2 regions of the Shewanella sp. GutCb genome follow, and region 2 is predicted to be linked to the other one. Evidence: riboswitches for the same ligand, from Rfam matches in the RefSeq annotation. Region 2 holds a riboswitch; the other holds the start of a gene.
The links. A riboswitch is a leader RNA that binds a small molecule or an ion and turns the genes downstream of it on or off. The one in region 2 is predicted to bind cobalamin.
Positions count from the first base shown of each region.

Region 1: another riboswitch for cobalamin. It lies ahead of CXF86_RS00995 (ABC transporter ATP-binding protein); the one in region 2 lies ahead of CXF86_RS03310 (TonB-dependent receptor domain-containing protein).

Region 1 covers NZ_PJBL01000001.1:219,229-229,677, forward strand. Annotated here, with positions in the region: gene CXF86_RS00980 (hypothetical protein) at 82-819, shown strand; gene metH (methionine synthase) at 960-4,718, opposite strand; gene CXF86_RS00990 (histidine phosphatase family protein) at 4,963-5,598, shown strand; cobalamin riboswitch at 5,758-5,914, shown strand; gene CXF86_RS00995 (ABC transporter ATP-binding protein) at 5,988-6,869, shown strand; gene CXF86_RS01000 (FecCD family ABC transporter permease) at 6,862-7,914, shown strand; gene cobT (nicotinate-nucleotide--dimethylbenzimidazole phosphoribosyltransferase) at 7,970-8,998, shown strand; gene CXF86_RS01010 (adenosylcobinamide-GDP ribazoletransferase) at 9,410-10,189, shown strand; gene cobU (bifunctional adenosylcobinamide kinase/adenosylcobinamide-phosphate guanylyltransferase) at 10,186-10,449, shown strand, end outside.
Region 2 covers NZ_PJBL01000003.1:8,873-19,321, forward strand. Annotated here, with positions in the region: gene CXF86_RS03295 (hypothetical protein) at 1-11, opposite strand, end outside; gene CXF86_RS03300 (efflux RND transporter permease subunit) at 1-2,178, opposite strand; tRNA gene CXF86_RS03305 (tRNA-Phe) at 2,413-2,488, shown strand; gene CXF86_RS03310 (TonB-dependent receptor domain-containing protein) at 2,744-4,594, opposite strand; cobalamin riboswitch at 4,714-4,913, opposite strand; gene CXF86_RS03315 (hypothetical protein) at 5,242-5,889, opposite strand; gene aroG (3-deoxy-7-phosphoheptulonate synthase AroG) at 6,208-7,257, opposite strand; gene CXF86_RS03325 (tetratricopeptide repeat protein) at 7,683-8,852, opposite strand; gene CXF86_RS03330 (hypothetical protein) at 8,983-9,306, opposite strand; gene CXF86_RS03335 (ammonium transporter) at 9,515-10,449, opposite strand, start outside.

The DNA of each region.
Region 1 (10,449 bases), on a different contig from region 2:
TTTATAACGAATAAAGACGATAGTTAATTTATCAACTGATAAGCCTGATACAAACAACAAGTTTATTAATTGGAGCTGTATATGACTTCTAACAAAAGTAAGGTAGAGCTATTCCCCTTACTTCATTTACTTGATGATTTTAGCCAATTTCAGCTACAGGGTGGCTTCGTCCAAACATTAGCTGAAAAAGACTTACGCCTTCAGGCTCCGCCCTCAGCTAGGGGTGATGAATTATCAAATATCCCTTGTGTGAGTGTTTATGATGCTCCACTTCATACCGATATTGCTGACTTACAACGGTATTTTTGTGCCAAAAGTAAAGATAACCAATTAGTCAGCCATGAGATATTTAAAAATCTTGTATCTGTTAACCCTATATCGCGAAATAGGCATCAAAGACAATATCAATTAGTGGCTTTTTTAGAGGAGAAGAAGCAAACACCAGTGGCATTTGTGACCTTTAATGTTGGCTTGCTCGACTCTTGGTATACGGATGGTCAACCCAGTGATGAGAGGCATGTTGGTGTTTGCTGCTATTTATTGTATGCCTACGTCGTACCGGAGTTCCGTCATCTTGGTATCGGTAGCTGCCTTTTTCACCTGATTTCGAATTTATTTTGGTCTCAGCTGCAGTTCATCGATGCACAGACGCAGGCTCATGAACTCACGATGGTACCTTTGGTTTATGAGAGTTCGGCAGCAAAAGGAGCCGAAGGATTACTGCATCAAGTTGAAAGAAATATTAATCAATATAAGGCACTACTATTAACTAATAATACCTCTTTGAAAATTGACTCTTGCATGAGTAACTTTTCTTAGTTTATGGCGCAGGAGTGCATAGCTAGGTTTTTCCTTAGTGGATTTCGTATGCAGGAGAAGTGATGATGTGAGGGCGTTTATTGCTAGCCTAGAGCCCCATAGCAAACGGGTTGCTTTGAGGTTCTAGACTCGCTCCGAAATTACTCTGGATCATAATCCAACACTGGTGCCAACCACCTCTCCGTATCCTCAATACTCATCCCCTTACGCTCAGCATAATCCTCAACCTGATCGCGGCCAATATTGGTCACGCCAAAGTAACGCGACTTAGGATGGGCAAAGTACCAACCCGATACCGCTGCGGTTGGGAACATGGCATAGCTTTCGGTGATGTTAAGGTTGATAGTCTCGTCAGGCTTGAGTAAATCCCACAGCAAGCCTTTCTCAGTGTGATCTGGGCAAGCGGGGTAGCCTGGTGCAGGACGAATACCTTTGTACTTTTCACGAATAAGCGACTCGTTATCGAGTACCTCGTCGCTTGCATAACCCCAAAACTCTTTACGTACTCGCTCATGCATACGCTCGGCAAAGGCTTCGGCTAAACGGTCAGCCAAGCATTTGAGCATGATGGCGCTGTAGTCATCGTGATCTGCTTCAAAACGGGCGACATGCTCGTCAATGCCATGACCTGTCGTGACGGCAAAGCCGCCCATGTAATCGGCCACGCCGCTGTCTTTTGGCGCGACAAAGTCAGACAGACAGAAGTTGTCGTTGCCGACGCGTTCAATCTGCATCCGCAGGTGATGAGTGGTTAGCTCAAGCTCGGTGCGCGTCTCATCGGTGTAAAGTTCAATGTCGTCATGGTTAACGGTATTGGCTGGAAACAGGCCGATAACCGCTTTAGCGGTGAGCCACTTTTCATCGATGATCTGTTTAAGCATGGCTTTGCCATCGGCAAATAGCTTAGTCGCCTCTTCGCCAACCACCTTATCGGTTAATATTTGCGGGAAATGACCGTGTAACTCCCAGCTGCGGAAAAATGGCGTCCAGTCGATACGTGCCACTAAATCCTCTAACGGATAGTCATCAAACACTTGACGGCCAAGGACGTTAGGCACAAACGGGGTGTAGTTTTCCCAGTCATGCTGACAGCGATTTTCACGCGCCGCTTCAATGGAGGTGATGATCTTACGTTTGGTTTGTGACAGGCGCTTTTCGCGCATCACGTCATATTCTTGATACGCCGCGTCGATAGTGGCTTGACGCGTTTGGTTATTAATCAGCTTCGACACCATAGGCACGGCGCGTGAAGCATCGGCGATATAGATGGCGCCTGTCGGTGCATGCGGCGCAATCTTGACCGCAGTATGGATTTTAGAGCAAGTTGCGCCACCAATAATCGACGGTATGGTTAAGCCCGCTTTATGGAAGGCTTTAACGTTATGCACCATTTCGTCGAGACTCGGGGTAATGAGCCCTGACATGCCGATGATGTCGACGTTTTCACGCACGGCGACATCGATGATCTTCTCAACCGGCACCATTACGCCTAAATCAATGACTTCATAGCCGTTACAGGCTAATACCACGCCGACAATGTTCTTGCCGATATCGTGCACATCACCTTTTACGGTGACCATTAAGATCTTACCGTTTGACTGCCCAGGGGTTTTCTCGAGTTCGATATAGGGGTTAAGGTACGCGACTGCTTTTTTCATTACGCGGGCAGATTTGACCACTTGTGGCAGGAACATCTTGCCGGAGCCAAACAGGTCGCCAACCACGTTCATGCCGTCCATCAAGGCACCTTCAATGACATCCAGTGGGCGCGTGGCAGCGGCTCGAGCCTCTTCGGTGTCTTCATCGATAAAGTCAGTAATGCCTTTAACCAGCGCATGAGACAGACGTTTGTTCACGTCCCAGCTACGCCACTCTAAATCTTCTTTCTTAGCGACTTGGCTACCGTCACCACGAAACTTTTCGGCAACTTCTAACAGCAGTTCGGTGTTGTTGGTCAGTTCACCGTTGGCATCGAGTGCAGTGCAAGGTAGGTTTTGCACTATGGCCTCGACTCTCTCCTTTAACTCGGGATCAATATCATCATAAATTGCCAGCTGACCGGCGTTAACAATCCCCATGTCCATGCCCGCTTGAATAGCGTGATAGAGGAACACGGCGTGAATGGCTTCGCGCACTGGATTGTTACCCCTGAACGAGAATGACACATTCGACACACCGCCGGAGATCATGGCATGGGGCAGGGTGCGTTTGATTTCGGCTGTCGCTTCAATAAAGTCGACGGCGTAGTTGTCGTGCTCTTCAATCCCGGTGGCGATGGCAAAAATGTTGGGGTCGAAGATAATATCTTCTGGCGGAAAGCCCACTTTATCGACCAGCACGCGATAGGCGCGGGTACAAATTTCAATTTTACGCGCTTTAGTGTCGGCTTGGCCCTGTTCATCGAACGCCATGATAATTGCCGCGGCGCCATAGCGTTTGACTAAGGTGGCTTGCTGGATAAACTTGGCTTCGCCCTCTTTAAGGGAGATGGAATTAACGATGCCTTTACCCTGAATACACTTAAGCCCGGCTTCAATCACTTCCCACTTAGAGGAGTCGATCATGATCGGCACCCGTGATATGTCGGGCTCAGAGGCGATAAGGTTGAGGAATTTGTGCATCATCTCGGCACCATCGAGCATGCCTTCATCCATGTTGATATCGATGATCTGTGCGCCGCTCTCGACTTGCTCGCGGGCAACACTGAGGGCTTCTTCATATTCGCCAGTTTTAATCAGCCGCAAAAATTTGGCAGAACCAGTGACGTTGGTACGCTCACCGACGTTTAAAAACAGCGAGTTTTCATCAATGGTCAGCGGCTCAAGCCCTGATAAACGGCAAGCCACTGCGATGTCTGGTAGTACGCGGGCGTCATGCCTAATCACGGCATCACGGATAGCGCGGATATGCTCTGGCGTGCTGCCGCAGCAACCGCCAATAATGTTTAAAAAGCCCTCTTCAGCCCACTCTTCAATGACTTCTGCCATCTGCTCTGGGGTTTCATCGTAGCCGCCAAATTCGTTGGGTAGACCGGCATTAGGGTGCGCCGACACATAGCATTCAGAGATTTTTGATAGCTCTTCGACATAAGCGCGCAGCTCTTTTGGCCCTAATGCACAGTTAAGACCAATCGATAGTGGCTTAACATGGCGCAGTGAGTTGTAAAAGGCTTCGGTGGTTTGTCCGGTTAAGGTACGCCCTGATGCATCGGTGATGGTGCCTGAGATCATGATTGGCAGGCGGAAACCTTGAGTGTCGTATACGGTTTCAATGGCAAACAGTGCGGCTTTGGCGTTAAGGGTATCGAAAATGGTCTCAACCATAATGATATCCGCGCCGCCAGCGATGAGGGCATCTATCGATTCAACATAGGCTTCAACCAGCTCGTCAAAACTGACGTTACGGTAGCCGGGATCGTTGACATCGGGGCTGATTGAACAAGTGCGGTTGGTTGGGCCGAGTACACCCGCCACAAAACATTGGCGACCTGTTTCTGCTTCAACTTCATTGGCCGCTTCTCGGGCAAGGCGCGCTCCGGCTAAGTTTATCGCGGCTGAATGCTCCTGCATGTCGTAGTCAGCCATGGCAATACGGGTTGCATTGAAGGTATTGGTTTCAATGATGTCGGAGCCAGCCAATAAATAATCTTTATGGATCTGCTTAATCGCAGCTGACTGAGTGAGCACCAACATGTCATTGTTGCCCTTTACATCGCAATGCCAGTCTTTAAATGGTTCGCCGCGAAAGTCTTCCTCTTCAAATTTGCGATCTTGGATCATGGTGCCCATTGCACCATCAAGCAGCAGGATCTCTTGCTGTAATTTTTGGGTTAGCACCGCTAGCACTTTTTTAGCCGTGTCTTGAGTATGCGGGGCAGTTGTTGGGGTACGTGTTGCCATAGAATATTCCTACCAATTACAGAGTCGCAAAATATAAATTTCAGTAAACGTTGTCCGTGTTTATCAGTTAAGTATTTGCGATACTTGCGTGACATTATTTTGTTTGGACATTTATACGTATAGACGTCCATAATACGTGAGTCGATGTCAGAAGTGCAAGTACTAAAAGTTGATAGTTTTTCAGTGTGAATTGATGATATTTTTTATGTAAGTCACTGATAAATAAAATATGTGGAATATTTCAATGCAAAATACTAGAGTGGTTTTACTGCGGCACGGTGCTTGTGAAGGTGGTAATATTTTACGCGGTCATACCGACGTCATGCTGAATTTAGCCGGAAAAGAGCAGCTAAATAGGGCTATATCGAGGCTGTTAACAAGCAAAACCGGGGTCGCGGCGCAAAACAAGATAGCGGATCTGGTGGTCAGTTCGCCGCTATTGCGTTGTGCTTTACCCGCGAAGATATTTGCACAGCAGTACGGTATCGATTTTATTGAGCAGGCCGCTTTTATGGAGCTCAATTTTGGCGATTGGGATGGCCAATCTTTTAGCGCACTTTATCAGCAGTATAGTAGCGAGCTTGATGCTTATTGGGCTAACCCTTGGCAACATACTCCGCCCAATGGCGAGACGATGCAGGTCTTTGAAGCTAGAATTGATACTGCGTGGCGGTCACTCGTTGAGCAGCACCAAGGTAAGGTGATTGTATTAGTGACTCATGGCGGCGTGATCAGGCACTTAATGGCAAAATCGTTGCAATTAAAACAGTGCGCGGGGATCTACAGCGCGTTGAAACTGCCCTATGCCGCAACCGTGGTGATTGATGTATTGCATGATGGCGAGCAACGGCACTTAAGCCTTAATTGGGGGCTGGAATAGCGACTTATATGGGATAAGTTTGATGCAATAGCATGGAAATTGAGCCATCAGCCAAATAGTAATTGATCAAGTTCAATTACTATTTGGGTGAGCGTGGTAAACTGCGTGATACTCGCGTAAAAATACGCTAGAGAACACACTTATTAAGTGGGTCATTAAGAACGAGTCATCAAGTTAGGTGCTTAACCGCATCAATTGGGAACCGGTAGTTTAAGCAATACAAGCTAATAGTCCGGACTGTACCCGCAACTGTATGAGCGCTAGAGCAATATTTTAGCCCTCAAGTCAGATACCAGCCTAACTTTTGATAGATAAGCACTTCACACTAGATAACAACTTGAGCGGGCGTCTCAAGGGAGTTTATTCAATAATGTTTTATGGTTTATTCAATGTCTAAGCAGGCATTAGAAACAGTACTGGCAGTGAGCGGTTTAGGCTGGCAGTTAAATGGCCAAGCCATTTTGTCTGACATCAATTTTAGTTTAGCGAAAGGGCAGATGCTGGGCATTATTGGCCCTAATGGCGCGGGTAAGTCGAGTCTGCTGCGCTGCCTATATCGTTTTATTAAACCGACCACTGGCCACATTCAGCTGTTTGGTGAAGATATCTCTGTGTTATCTGCCAAAGCATTTGCCAAGCAAATTGCCGTGGTGCTGCAAGACATGCCACATCACTTTGAGATGACAACCACTCAGTTGGTTAGCCTCGGGTTAACACCGCATAAGGGCGCCTTTGAATTTACCAATGCCAGCGATCGCCAAGTGGTGACGCAGGCGCTGGTTAAAGTCGGCTTAACGCATAAAGCGCATCAAGCGTATGAAAGCCTATCTGGCGGTGAAAAGCAGCGTGCATTAATTGCTCGTGCAATAGTACAGCGACCACAACTGCTTATATTAGATGAGCCCACCAATCACCTCGATATTCGTTATCAAATCCAAACATTAGAGCTACTGCACACGCTTAATATTACCGTGATCACCTCTATTCATGATCTCAATTTAGCGAGTGCGCTTTGCGATGAGTTATTGCTGCTTGATAAGGGCCGCTGCTTGGCAAAAGGGACGCCCAAAGCGGTGTTGACTGAACAACGTATTGGTGAGGTATTTGATGTGTGCTGCGAAGTTAAAGCCCATCCGCAACATGGTAATCCTTTGATTAGTTACTTTTATGGTTATACCCGCAGTGACGTTATATCGGCCGCTGAAGCAAAAGCCGTTGCGAGTGCAGTGACTCATTCAGTGACCGTAGATAAAGGAACAACTGATGCCTAGGTCATTAGGAGTGGCTCCGCAGGCGACGGGTTGGAAACAGCCACTTGATGTATTGCTGCTGTCTGGCTTGCTGTTGCTGGGGTTAATCACCCCGTTCGCGGCAACCAGTTTTGGCGCCGCAAGTATTACCAGTGGCGATGTGTTGCAGGTCTTCAGCCATAAGATTTTTGGAATGGGTGGCTCCATGGGCGTGACCGAACGCATTGTGTGGGAACTGAGATTACCGCGAGTAATATTGGCGTTTATTGCGGGGGCAGGATTGTCGATTGCCGGCAGCGTACTGCAAACCGTGACCCGTAATCCGTTAGCCGACCCCTATCTATTTGGCATCTCTTCTGGCGCATCATTTGGCGCGGTAGTGGTACTAACCCTTTTTAGTCAGAGCATATTGTGGCTGAGCTTGCCGTTGGGCGCATTTATCGGCGCTAGCCTGTCGGTATTAATGGTGCTCAGTTTATGTGGCCGCAATTTAACGACTCAGGTTGAGCGTATGCTGCTCTCTGGGGTGGCGATATCCTTTATGTTTGGCGCGATGGCGAGTCTGTTGCTGTATTTTTCAAGCCCTCAAGCTGCCGCTTCGGTGCTGTTTTGGAGCTTAGGCAGCTTTGCTAAAGCCAGTTGGTTTGGATTGATATTACCGGCGATTATTGTGTCGGTATGTACTGTGATTATTCTGCTTTTTAAACGTCAAATTGTGGCGATGCGTGCGGGGGATGAAACCGCGCATACGTTAGGGATTAACGTAGGACGATTGCGTTTATCGATGTTGCTACTGTGTTCACTCATCACCGCCATTTTAGTCGCCAATTGTGGTGGCATTGGTTTTATCGGTTTGATGGTGCCACACACAGTACGATTACTGTTTCCAGGAAGATATCCGCTATTGCTTACCGCCGCGGTTGGCGGATTATTTATGGTGTGGGTTGATGTATTAGCGCGGACTTTATTGAGTTACCAAGAGCTACCAGTGGGCATTATCACCTCGGTGATGGGTAGCGTATTTTTCCTATTTATTTTAGGCGGCCGCAGTGCAAAGCGGATTTAAGCTGGGCCGTTGTATTAATTTGTCCTTGTTCGGGATGATGGGAGTATAAGATTAGATGTTTAATATTAAGCCATTGAGTGCAGAATTTGATGCCGAAATTCAACACAAGATTGACACGAAAACCAAGCCCCTTGGCGCGCTTGGTGATCTAGAGGCGCTTGCATTACAGATTGCAAAAGTGCTCGGTAAAGATAGTCCCAGCATCACTAATCCTAAGTTGATTGTATTTGCAGCCGACCACGGTATTGCTAATTCTGGTGTATCGATAGCGCCAAGTGAAGTGACCTGCCAAATGGTGAGAAACTTTATGGCCGGCGGCGCCGCGATAAATGTATTTACTCGCCAAGTGGGCCTAGATCTTGAGGTGATTGACTGTGGCGTTTTACAGCCATTTGATCGCGACAGCGGTGTTATTGATCAACGTTTAGGTGCGGGAACTGGGCCTATCCATAAACGTGCAGCCATGACGCTTGGCGCCGTGAAGCAAGGCTTTGACATGGCGACGGCGCGTATTCAGCTGCACCATGAAAATGGCTGTAACTTAATTGCGCTGGGCGAGATGGGGATAGGTAACACCTCTTCTGCAGCCGCGATTATGTCGGTGTTAACCGGAATTCCGGCGGCTGAATGTGTAGGGCGTGGTACTGGGATTGATGCGTCGACATTTAAACGCAAGCAGATGCTCGTTGAGCAAGCGATGCTATTACATCACAGCGAGCTTGACGATCCAATGCAGGTGTTGGCTTGTATCGGTGGCTTTGAAATTGTGCAGATGACGGGGGCAATTTTGGCCGCAGCCGAGCGGAGTATGCTGGTGGTTATTGACGGCTTTATAGCCTCTGCGGCGGCATTAGTGGCGATTAATATCAATGCTGCTTGCCGCGATTATATGATCTTCTCTCATCAATCAGACGAGAAGGGCCACTACTTAATGCTGGAGTGTATGCAGGCCAAACCCTTGCTCAAATTGGGCATGAAATTGGGCGAAGGCACCGGCGCAGCATTAGCGTTCCCATTGATCCAAGCGGCTGCAAATTTTTACAACGAAATGGCCAGCTTTGAAGAAGCAGGGATAGAGATTTAAAAGCGGAAAAAGCTGAGACGGTACAGGCTGAGACGGTGATAATCGATTAAGAGCCGATTTAAAGCCGGATAGTGCTGAGACGGTACGAGCAGAGACGGAACAGGCTGAGACGGTACGAGCTGAGACGGTACAAGCTGAGATGGTACAAGCTGAGACGGTACAAGCTGAGACGGTACAGGCTGAGATGGTACAAGCTGAGATGGTACAAGCTGAGATGGTACAGGCTGAGACGGTGATAATCGATTAAGAGCCGATTTAAAGCCGGATAGTGCTGAGACGGTACAGGCTGAGACGATTCAAGATTTTTAGGTCTTTCTCGGCTCTTCCCCGTCTTTGCTTTTATCGGCTCTTATTCTGCTCTCAACCGTCTTCTAACCGGCTTTTAATCTATTACTTTAAGGATATTTCTAAATGCAGCCTTGGCTCAAACAGCTTAATCTGTTTTTTATCGCGATGGGGTTCTTTACTCGGATCCCGATGCCAAAATGGATTGAGGTAGATGCAGATAAACTCAATCAAGCCAGTCGCTATTTTGGATTGGTGGGTACCTTAATTGGGGGACTGAGCGCGTTAGTTTATAGCGTGATGCTCTATTGGGTGTCACCGACGATTGCGATTGTATTTGCCATGATTGCTAGCGTCTTGCTAACGGGTGGGTTTCATGAAGATGGTTTAGCCGATAGCGCCGATGGTTTAGGTGGCGGCTGGACGGTTGAAGCAAAACTGAGCATCATGAAAGACTCTCGCTTAGGCAGTTACGGTGCGTTAGCACTGGTATTGGCATTGTTACTCAAGTGGCAATTGCTCAGCGAATTAGCGTTATTTTCCCCTAGCAGTGTCAGCTTAGCGTTGATTATCGGTCATACCCTGAGCCGAGTCACTGCGGCCAGTTTAATATATTCAGAGCAGTACGTTTCTGAAGATGCCAGCAGTAAAAGCAAGCCGTTGGCCATGCATCAAGGCGTTAATGAGTTATCGATTTTATTAGCTAGCGGCGCAGTATTGCTGCTGCTCTTAACGCTGATGCAAGCAATTGTGATTGTTTCCGGTCTATTTATTGTGCGATTTGCCTTGGCGGGATGGTTTAGAAAGCAGATTGGCGGTTATACCGGCGATACCCTCGGCGCTACGCAGCAGATAGCTGAGCTGGCTTGTTATCTGCTGCTGTTAATTTTAGGAGTGTCTTGGTGATCCATTTGGTTTTGGGTGGTGCCCGCAGCGGCAAAAGCCGCTTTGCTGAATCACTCGTGATTCGGCGTCTAGCGGAGAGTCAAAATGGCGCTGAGTTAGAGTGTCTCTATTTTGCGACCGCTGAGGCGCTCGACAGTGAGATGAGCGAACGTATCGCTCAGCATCAATCTCAGCGTAATAACCATGCCATAACGTGGCGCACGATTGAGTCGCCATTGGCGCTTTCGGCGGCATTAACAGCCAATGTAAAGGTCAATAGT
Region 2 (10,449 bases):
TTAGTCTGCATGCTTTCTCCTTAATATCCAGCGCTGGTAAAGCACAGGTAACATCAAAACATCAAAGCCCCAAGCAAATAGCACCACCAAACAAGAGAGCAAACTCAGTTGTGAGATAGGCGCAAAATCAGACATTAACCCGATAGAAAACCCCAAGGCGATGGCAAGCGTGGTAAAGGTGATCACGGGTAAGACTTTGCTGAATGCATCCCACATCACAGTAGTGTCACTGTCACCGCAATCTTTACTGGGCAATCTAAGCATCAAATGCAAAGTATCGTCGACAATAACGCCCAGCATCATCCCCAATACAACCGCGGTACCGAGGCTGATAAAACCACCATTTAGTTGCCATAGAGCAAACACCCACAGTAAGGGTAAAAAATTAAGTAATAGTCCCATCAAGCCAAAGACTAACGAGCGTTTCAATATACTGAGCAGCGCCGCTAGCGCAAGTAACGCCACACCGAATGAAATCAGCATATTATTAGCATTGTCGATACTGAGATGGGCAAACAATAAATTACTGCCAAGAGACGGGCTGACATCAATATTTTGAGCATTGCTTGCTAACCAAGTATTCACTTTAGTTTCAAATACCACCAACTCCATCGCTGTCATTGGCACTAGATACAAGGTCACTAAGCTGGCATTCTTGCGCTTATTTAGTTCGCTTTGTAAGCGTAATTGCACGACTGATTTTTCAGTTAATAAACGCTTAAACTGGTTCTGCCCCATACCGGTACTTTTGATCCAATCACCCAGATGCTGAACCTTATTAACCTCAGGTTGTGCTTTTAGATAACGAGCAAATTTATAAATAAAAGCCAATTCAACTTTATCAAGCTGAGCACCTGCTTTACTACTAACAACATAGTGTTGTAAGTTGATCCCCGCAAAGTACTGTCGCATTTTTTGACTAGATACTGTGAAGGAGTTATTCGATTCGAAGTAACCTAAGGGGTCATCATTGAGGGTTAGCTTGGATACGCTTATCAGTGAGAGAACACTAAGCAATACAATCCCAAGTATTACAGCATTGGGTCTTTTTACATTATATTTGGCGAGTGATAGTACTGAACCAAAGTTCATTTCAGTCTGTTTAGTGGGCTTAGAAAAACCAGCAAAGTAGATTAATGTGGTTAGGCTTAATAGGTAATTACACAAAACCGCAAATGCTACCAATAAACCAAAGCTCTGTATGGGTGGCGATGGGCTAAACATTAATAAGCAGAAACCCAATATGGTAGTCAAGGTAGAGTAAAATAGTGGCGCTTGATTGACGCTAACGCTGTGCTCAAGTGCTTGAGTATTTGACTTACCTAAGTTGATTGCACGCCGCCAAGCAAAATAGAGATGAGATGCATACGCCAAAGCCAGTGTCACAATAATCACAGGGACAAAGGCGCTTATCGCAGCCAATGTTAGCTTTAACCAAGCCGCTATGCCTAAGGTCAAAATAAGGGTTATAACGCTATTAAGACATAACGCAGTAATCCACACTTTTTGCCTGATAAAAAGCGCTGCCATCAAAAAGATAATACCCAATAACGAGGGTGCAAACCAAAGTAAGTCATGACGTAGCACTTTGGCATATTGCCAATTTAAGGCATGCGTGCCGTTGAGATAACTATTTACATTCATTGGCAGCCAGAAAGCACTTGTTGCAGCATCGATTTCATCAAGTGTGCTCATCAACCACACACTGCGCGTAGCAAAGGATTTAGACTGTGCCTCGTTTAGTTTTAGCTGCAATAGTATGGCTTGGCCATTTTCCGATAAAACTGATGTTAGGCGTGGATGTTTTTTATAATTAAGTATCTTATCCGCGCTAGCATCACCTTGAAGAAACTGATTGTAGCCCTGAACACTTAATACATTTGGATTGCCTTTTAACTGTTCTATAAAGGTGAGAAGAGGTTCAGTAAGCTCCCCTTCTCGCCAATCTTGCTTACTTTCAAGTAGTAGCCATAATTGGTCGTGGCGTTCGAAACTATCGTTCATCTGGTTAAACGCTACAAACCGAGGATCGGTTGGTGAGAAGTAATCACTAAAGTTAACATCGAGGTTGAGTCTATGCAGACCTAACAAAGAGAGCAGGATCAACAAAATGATACTGACAAACAGTCCTAATGGATGGCGCTGAATAGTCCAAACAGTTCGAATGTGAAGCCCCAAACAATTTCTCCTCGTTGATCTTTTTCTCTGTATAAAGACAAGACCGTGGAAAGGCCTAATAAATTCACACAAATTTAACATTACTTCGTCGTAACGCTACCAAAGTGATCCATTGCAATGAATTGCTTAGTTCTGCAGCTAAACGCTGGATAATTCAACGTGCGAACAAAAGAAAGCACCATTTAGCAAAAAATAGTTGACTCAAATCAGTAAAAGCCTTTTAATAGCGCCGTTGCCCGAATAGCTCAGTCGGTAGAGCAGAGGATTGAAAATCCTCGTGTCCCTGGTTCGATTCCGGGTTCGGGCACCAATATTTAGTTTAGGTGTAGCAACATTTAGACCAGAGTCTAAGGCAAGTAAGACCTTAAGTACTCAACATGAAACCTCGCCTAGCGAGGTTTTTTTGCATCTGCCATTTGAAACACAACCAACCCAGCCTCAAAACCGGTATGCCGGACTCAGGTAGCGCTAGACTCACCACGAGCTGCAGATACAAAAAAGCCAGTCACCTTGATGACTGGCTTTATTTTACTTAGCTCTGGCTGAGCTTCTACTGCACGCTCTATTACAGCGCGTTGTAACTCACGCTGAAGAAGACTTCTTTTCCAGGGCTGAAGTAGTTTGCCACTGAGACAATCTCTTCATCAAACACATTATTGGCTTTTAAACGCAGCTGCCAATTATCAGTCACCTTATACCCTAGCCCCAGATCTAACTGATGATATGCGTCCAAGTATTGGTCGTAGCCTGCGTATCGCTTGCCTTGATAATGATAGTTAGCCAACAGATCAAAATCTTGCCATTGATAACTCAACGAATAGTTAAACTCATTCTCGCTACGGCCAGTAAGTGCCTTTTCAGTCGCTTTATCTTCAGTATCTAAATAGGTATACGCTAACTGATGCTCTAGGCCAAACAAGCCAAACTTAGTAAAAAATTCAGCGCCAGTGATTTCGGCATTGTTAACATTAGCAGGTTTCCAGATCTCCCAACCGTTATCGCCAATGATCCCCGTAGGAGCCCAAGCAATTAGGTTATCGATGTCGTTCTTGAAGAAGCTGACATAAGCTTGAACATCATTACGTCGATAGTTCAAGGTCATATCATAACTTTCAGATGTTTCTGACAACAGTTCAGGATTACCTGAACCAGGCCAGTACAGGTCATTAAACGTTGGCACCTTAAACGCTGTGCCGGTTGTCGCCGACAAACGCCATTGTTCAGTAAACTGGTAAGCCAGACTTAGGTTATAAGTCGTTTCGCTATCGACATTTTCTACGTCATCATAACGAACTGCGACTTCAGCAAGTAGCTTCTGCCATTGCTTCTCAACCAACAGATAAGCACCAACGATGTCGCGGTCATTTTGCGCGTAATCACCAAGCACGGCTTCATTTGACCAATCAACGCCACCGCTTAAGTTCAAGCCATTTCCAACGAGGTATTGATAGCTCCAATTCACTTGCTTACGCTTAGTTTCATATTTGGCAATTCCGGCAGCCACGTTATCACCACGGAAGTTCTCGTTATAATCTCGAGACTGGCTAAACGTCAACTTACTGGTATATTTTCCGCCAGTATATTGCGTACCTAAATTCCAAAGGTAATTGGCATAATCAGACTCATCCACACCACCACTGCCATAAATATCATCAAATTGATTGTTGCCTCTGTCGTATTGACCGCTCCAGAGTGCCTGCCACTGCTGGCTAAGTAATTGTGAACCTTTAAGTGATATAGAGGTACGGTCGTAACCATCAGCATCATTTTCAGATTCTGCACCGTCATAAACATCATAGCCATTTGATTGCTCACGACTTACAACTAGTGTGCTACTGCCCTCCCCGTGCTCCATTCCAAAACCAGCTGAGCCACGAAGATAATCATTAGTACCGTACTCAGCACCAACAAAGCCTTCGCCGCTTTTAAGTTGGCGAGTAAATATTTGAATCACGCCGCCAATGGCATCACTGCCCCAAACAGAGGCTCTAGGTCCTTTTAAGACTTCTATACGCTCAATATTTTCTGGCGATATGCTGTTGAAGCTAACCGAGCCAAGTGTCGCTGAGCCCACTTTGACACCATCAACAATAACTAAGACATGACTTGAGTTACTACCACGAATGCTAACTGAAGTGGTTTGACCCGCTCCACCATTACGCGTGACGCTTACGCCCGGCAGAATTTCTAAAACGTCTGCAATAGATTTGGGATTCAGACGCTCTATCTCTTCACGTTCAATGGTATTAATGACGGTAAGTTGCTGATCAGTCGTTCTGTCAAAACGTGCACCGGTGACAGTGATCGTTTCGTCAACGACAAGTTGTTGGCTGGATTCTGCTGCCAGTACAGGCAATGCAGTTAAGCTGAATACGCCGCTGATAAGCAACGCAATTTTAGATGGTTTGATACCCATTTGCCCTTGACTCCTAAAGGAAAACGGGGCAATGCGTCACGGAATGACAAATAGTTAAGCGCTAAAACTCCATCGCTACATTTGCACACTGCCGCACTTCGAGATCTGCCCGCCGAAATCATCGAAATCACTTTACAGGCCGGTCTCCGGACTTAGGTTCTATATCGATTTAAGTATCGATATGCGAATACAAGCTTTAATACGCCTGTCTCTCACCATTCACCGTTGCGGGGGCAGTGTCAGAATTTAACTGACTTCCCGATTATCCTTACTCAACATTTAAGCTGAAAGTTAAGGCACCAATAAAGTTGACTAGTTAGTTATTTTTAATTGTTGTTACACTGCAATAACCTTAGGTTACCGCTTTGTGCGCGCATTATAGACGTCTATACGGTTAAATGTCTAACTTATCAAAAAGCGATTTGTTCTAGCTTAGATTACAAATGTTCAACCGAGAAAATCTGCAGATAACGAAAAGGGGCCGGCTTAACCAAAAATGCTCGCTAATACTTTAGTTTGAGCCATTTATGTTTAACTCTAACAGTGACAAATGGCTCAAACGTAAGACGGGACGTATTATTTATAATTAAGACCTGATAATTGAAAAGCTAACCCCAGTACAAAAGTACGACTAAGCGCCTAATGCGTTAATTTAATTTGAAGGGCGTTATCGCAGACATGAACTCACGATAGTTAGCTCTTTCAACCGGTGCAGATGTTGAAGTGAACTCCTCCCCTCTCATAGACTTATGAATAAGGTACAGGTCATTTTCGCCTTTTACTGCAGTGTAATGGCCAATTTCACCTAAGTGTTCTAGCGCTTTATAAACGTTAGCTTGTAACCCATTAAGGTGCGTGTTGGGCATTCGAGTACAGCCCATAATGGCACTTGCCGTCTGATGGCCATCAATGAATTCGTCATCTACACGTTCATATAACACGTCGCCATAGCAGTTATCTCGATAAGCCTCCGCCATCGTATCGAGAAAATCGCTAGGCTCTATATTGGCAGACAAATCTTTAAAACCTTGAATACACACCATAGAAGACCAGTTTCGTAACTGTTCGTTTTTAGGTAAAAATTCAGCTGTAAACATGCCATCCTCTGACTGAGAAAAAGCTAATTTCCAATCATGTGGTAGGTAAAAACTCAGTTTTTGACTAAAAATAGGCAGGCGTTTGGCTATTTTGTCGATCGCCACATCTACATCGTCGGATGCATAAAGACTTTGCGAAAAACTGAAATAGAAAAGTACTGAATAGGAAACCCAGCACCGAAGCTGACTTGCTTTCATACCTTTACAATCCTTGTTTAGGGTATTAATTGCGCAACATTCTATCGTTTATCAACGTAAAGTGGTACATAAAAGAGGATTTTCAACAAAAATAATCGTTCGGTAGCATCACTGCCAGTAACTCTGCCGTTATGAGCAATGCCGGTTAAGCAGACTACGACCAAACTCCCCCCATTATCAGCCTAAATAGCAACGTCAGCCTCACCGCTAACACCGCCCAATAGCAATAAGTATGATTTAACCATGCCAAAAGCCAGCCATAAAAAAACCTAGTGCGAACACTAGGTTTATATCAGCGATAAAAAATTAACGCACCCGTTATCGGCGGTTGATAACACTCTGATTCAATACGCTGAGCATTTTTTCGGTATCATCCCAACCAATGCAAGCATCTGTGACGCTCTGACCATAACAAAGCGGTTCGCCTTCTACTGGATCTTGACGACCTTCAACCAAGTTACTTTCAACCATCACACCAAATATTGACGTATCACCCGCACTGACTTGGCCAGCAACATCATCAGCAACCGACATCTGCAATGCAAACTGCTTACAGCTATTAGCATGGCTAAAGTCGATCATTATATTGTTAGGTAGGCCGGCTTTATCTAACTGCTTATTTATTTCAACCACATGTGCAGCACTATAATTTGGCTCTTTACCACCGCGCAAAATGATATGGCAATCAGGGTTACCCTTAGTTTCAACAATCGCTGAATGACCGAATTTAGTCACCGATAAAAAATGGTGTGGAGCATTGGCTGCGCCAATCGCATCAATAGCGACTTTAATCGTGCCATCGGTGCCATTTTTAAATCCAACAGGGCTTGAAAGACCAGAAGCTAGCTCTCTATGTACCTGTGATTCCGTGGTACGTGCGCCAATGGCGCCCCAACACATTAAATCAGCAACATACTGTGGCGTGATCATATCAAGAAACTCACCCGCTGCAGGTAAGCCCATATCATTCAAGTCGAGCAATAGCTTGCGTGCTGTGCGCAGGCCATCATTTAACTTAAAGCTGTTATCCATGTTTGGATCGTTGATGAGACCTTTCCAGCCAACGGTAGTACGAGGCTTTTCAAAATAGACTCGCATAACGATCTCTAATTGATCTTTATATTGCTTACGTAACTCCACAAGACGTTTACCGTATTCAACCGCAGCAATAGGATCATGAATAGAGCATGGGCCAATAACCACTAATAAGCGATCATCTTTTTTAGCCAGAATATTGTGGATGCTTTCACGCGCATTAAATACGGTCGCTGATGCGTTCTCTGTTGCTGGAAATCGCTCCAAAATAGCAATTGGAGGTAACAACTCTTTAATCTTATTAATTCGAACATCATCATTTTTGTAATACATGGTAATACTGCGCTCCGTCTAGCGTGTGATATATGAAAACATAACTCTCAATTGCGATACTGAGTTCAATTTATCCCAGTATCTACTCACATTGCAATCAAGTTAGTAAAAATAACAATAAATAAATTTAACTACTTGTTTTAGATTGGTTTACTAAAAATAATCCGCACTAACTTCAGGCGCACAATCAGTATTTAACACTTAGTAAACATTATATAACTTATTCCTATTCGCAATAATGCATTCAAGGGCAGCACCACAACGCTAGACGCAGAGCAACTCCATGGTCTGTAGGATGATGACATCGCTTAAAGCGCTAAGATTGACAAAAGTAAGCAAAAATCCGATATGGTTGCGGCTGATAGCAGTTTGCATAGATAAATTTATAGCAATACCATTATGTGCATGCATACAGCTGGCTCAGTTTAGTCGTGACCTTGAATAGCATGCAGCTTTGATTGGTAGCGGCGCTTATTATTACTGTCATTGGTCAAGGCCAACGCTTTTTTCATGTTAGCTTCTGCTCTACGCTCGTCCCCCGTAGCCCAATAGGTTCTTGACAGTCCGAAGTAGAATTCATGGCGATAATCCGCTTTATCAATCGCACGTTGATACCAGTTCAATGCCGCTTGATACTCTTTATCAAAATACGCTTGTTGCGCCATACCATAGTAATAATACGGGTTACGAATACGAGCAAGTTCCAAGACTTTGTGCACTCCCGCCCATTCATCAAGCCTATCTTGCTCGGCTAAAATAATCGCGTAGTTATACAACGCATTCATATCGTCAGGGTTGATGTTCAACGCCAACTTATACAATGCTTCAGCTTCCGCATTTAATCCTCTATATCGATACAAAACAGCCAAGGTGTTGATAGCAGGTAAAAACTGATTATCCTGCTGTAAGCTTAATTTAAGCAAGCCGTAAGCTTTGTCATACTCCCCTTGCACCAGCGCTTCGGCAGCCACATTATTATAAAACATTGAAGCGACCATAGATTGGCTCACTCTACGTTTATCGTAGCCTTGCATAGCACGTTCGGGTAAAAAATCTATCTGGATAGCACCTGCAGAAACATTCAGTACATTGCCTCTTTCTTGCGGCAACAGTTTCAAATTAATGTGTCCATTCACTAGATAGAATCCCCCTTGCTTATCCCAAACGGGCGGGATATCAATCTCCTGATATTCGACTCTAATATCCAGTTCCTGGGCTATCGCCGCGGTTAATAACACCAAAGATAAACAGTTGCCCTCTCGATCGCCAAATGTATCGCTTGCTGAACGAGTCAGATTATCAGCATAACGAAAGCCGCCATCTTGGGCATTGATATAATTAGCTAACCACTGGTGGCGCATGACATTGCTCGATTTTGACAATCTCGCCCTATTGAGGTCATTGCGTACACTGGTTATATCACTAACAGATAAGGCAAATAGGCTTTCTACAGCAGGAAGATCGTTCACTCGCGTAAAATGCTCATCATGATAATAGCTTTCAAGCGCATATTGATGGCTTGACTCATGGGTCGAACTGCAACCTTGCAGTAAAATGAGCAGGGAGAACAATAGTGCTAAAGAAATGAATTTCATAACGCTCTCAACGCAAAAAATCATACCTTTAAGCATAGTTGGAAAAACGAGTCCGTTCGGCAAAAAACGTTACAAAGCGTAAATCAAAAGTACGACTCATTCAGTAAAGCAATCAACTGCCCTAGCAAGCTTAGGGGGTAACCGCCTGCGGCGGTTCTATTTCAATGTAGAGCTGTTTATTTTGATATTCATAAGGCCTGTAGAACTGGCCACTACAAGTGAAATGGCGATAAGGAATAGCAACAGGCAAGCAGCCCATAGGCAGTGCTTGTAAGATTTTTATTTGCTGTTGAAACCTGAGCGCTTCTTGCCACTCATGGTCAGCCAACACTTGATCGCGCACTGCAAACGCATCAAATGGCTCGCTAGATTTACGCACTACAACCTGTCCAGCAACCGCGGGTAAACTGGTGGTAAATAGTAGCAATAGACTAATGTTGAACACTTTATTCATCCGATAACGACCCAATAATAGTAGAAGCCAGTATTAGCTCATCGTATACCGTTAACCAGCCCAATTCCATTAAGTCTCAGACATTAATCCCAAACCATTATTAGCAGAACATTAGCCGCAGATCATGAAATAGCTTAGAGGTGTTAATGCTTCTCTCAAATAAAAAAGCAGGGCATAAGCCCTGCTTGTTAGCAATATCGTCACTGCATTAGTTAGCACTTTTCACTGAGACAAATTCAGGATACGCATCAATGCCGCAATCTGATGCATCCATGCCGTTATATTCTTCCTCTTCTGTCACGCGGATCCCCATCGTCACTTTGAGTCCAAACCAAACAACTGAAGAGGCCGCAAATACCCAACCAAATATCACTGCAGCACCATAAAGTTGAGTGCCAAAAGACGCATCGGCATTAGACACTGGCACCAATATTAACCCGAGGAGTCCGGCCACACCATGGACAGAGATTGCCCCAACGGGATCATCAATTTTGATTCGGTCAAATGCAACAATCGAGAATATAACCACGCCGCCAGCCACAAGACCAATCACACCTGCCATCGCTAAAGAAGGTGATAAAGGGTCAGCGGTAATCGCCACAAGCCCTGCTAATGCCCCATTTAAGATCATAGTTAAATCGGCTTTACCCCAAACCAATCGACATACAATCAAAGCAGAAAGCGCACCAAACGCCGCAGCAGAGTTGGTATTAACAAATATTTTGGCCACCGCGCTAGCATTTTCAACATCCGAGACTAAAAGCTGTGAACCACCGTTAAAACCAAACCAACCCATCCACAAGATGAACATACCCAATGTCGCCATCGGTAAGTTAGAACCCGGGATCGGGTTTACTTGTCCGTTAGCGCCATATTTTCCCTTTCTTGCACCTAACAATAGCACCCCAGAAACTGCCGCTGCAGCACCGGCCATATGTACAATACCGCTGCCCGCAAAGTCAACAAAGCCAGCTTCAGATAAGAATCCACCACCCCAGGTCCAGTAACCCTCAACAGGGTATATCACCGCCGTCATAAACACTGAAAATGCCAAAAATGCCCATAACTTCATCCGTTCAGCAACGGCACCAGACACAATCGACATTGCCGTTGCAACGAACACCACTTGGAAAAAGAAGTCGG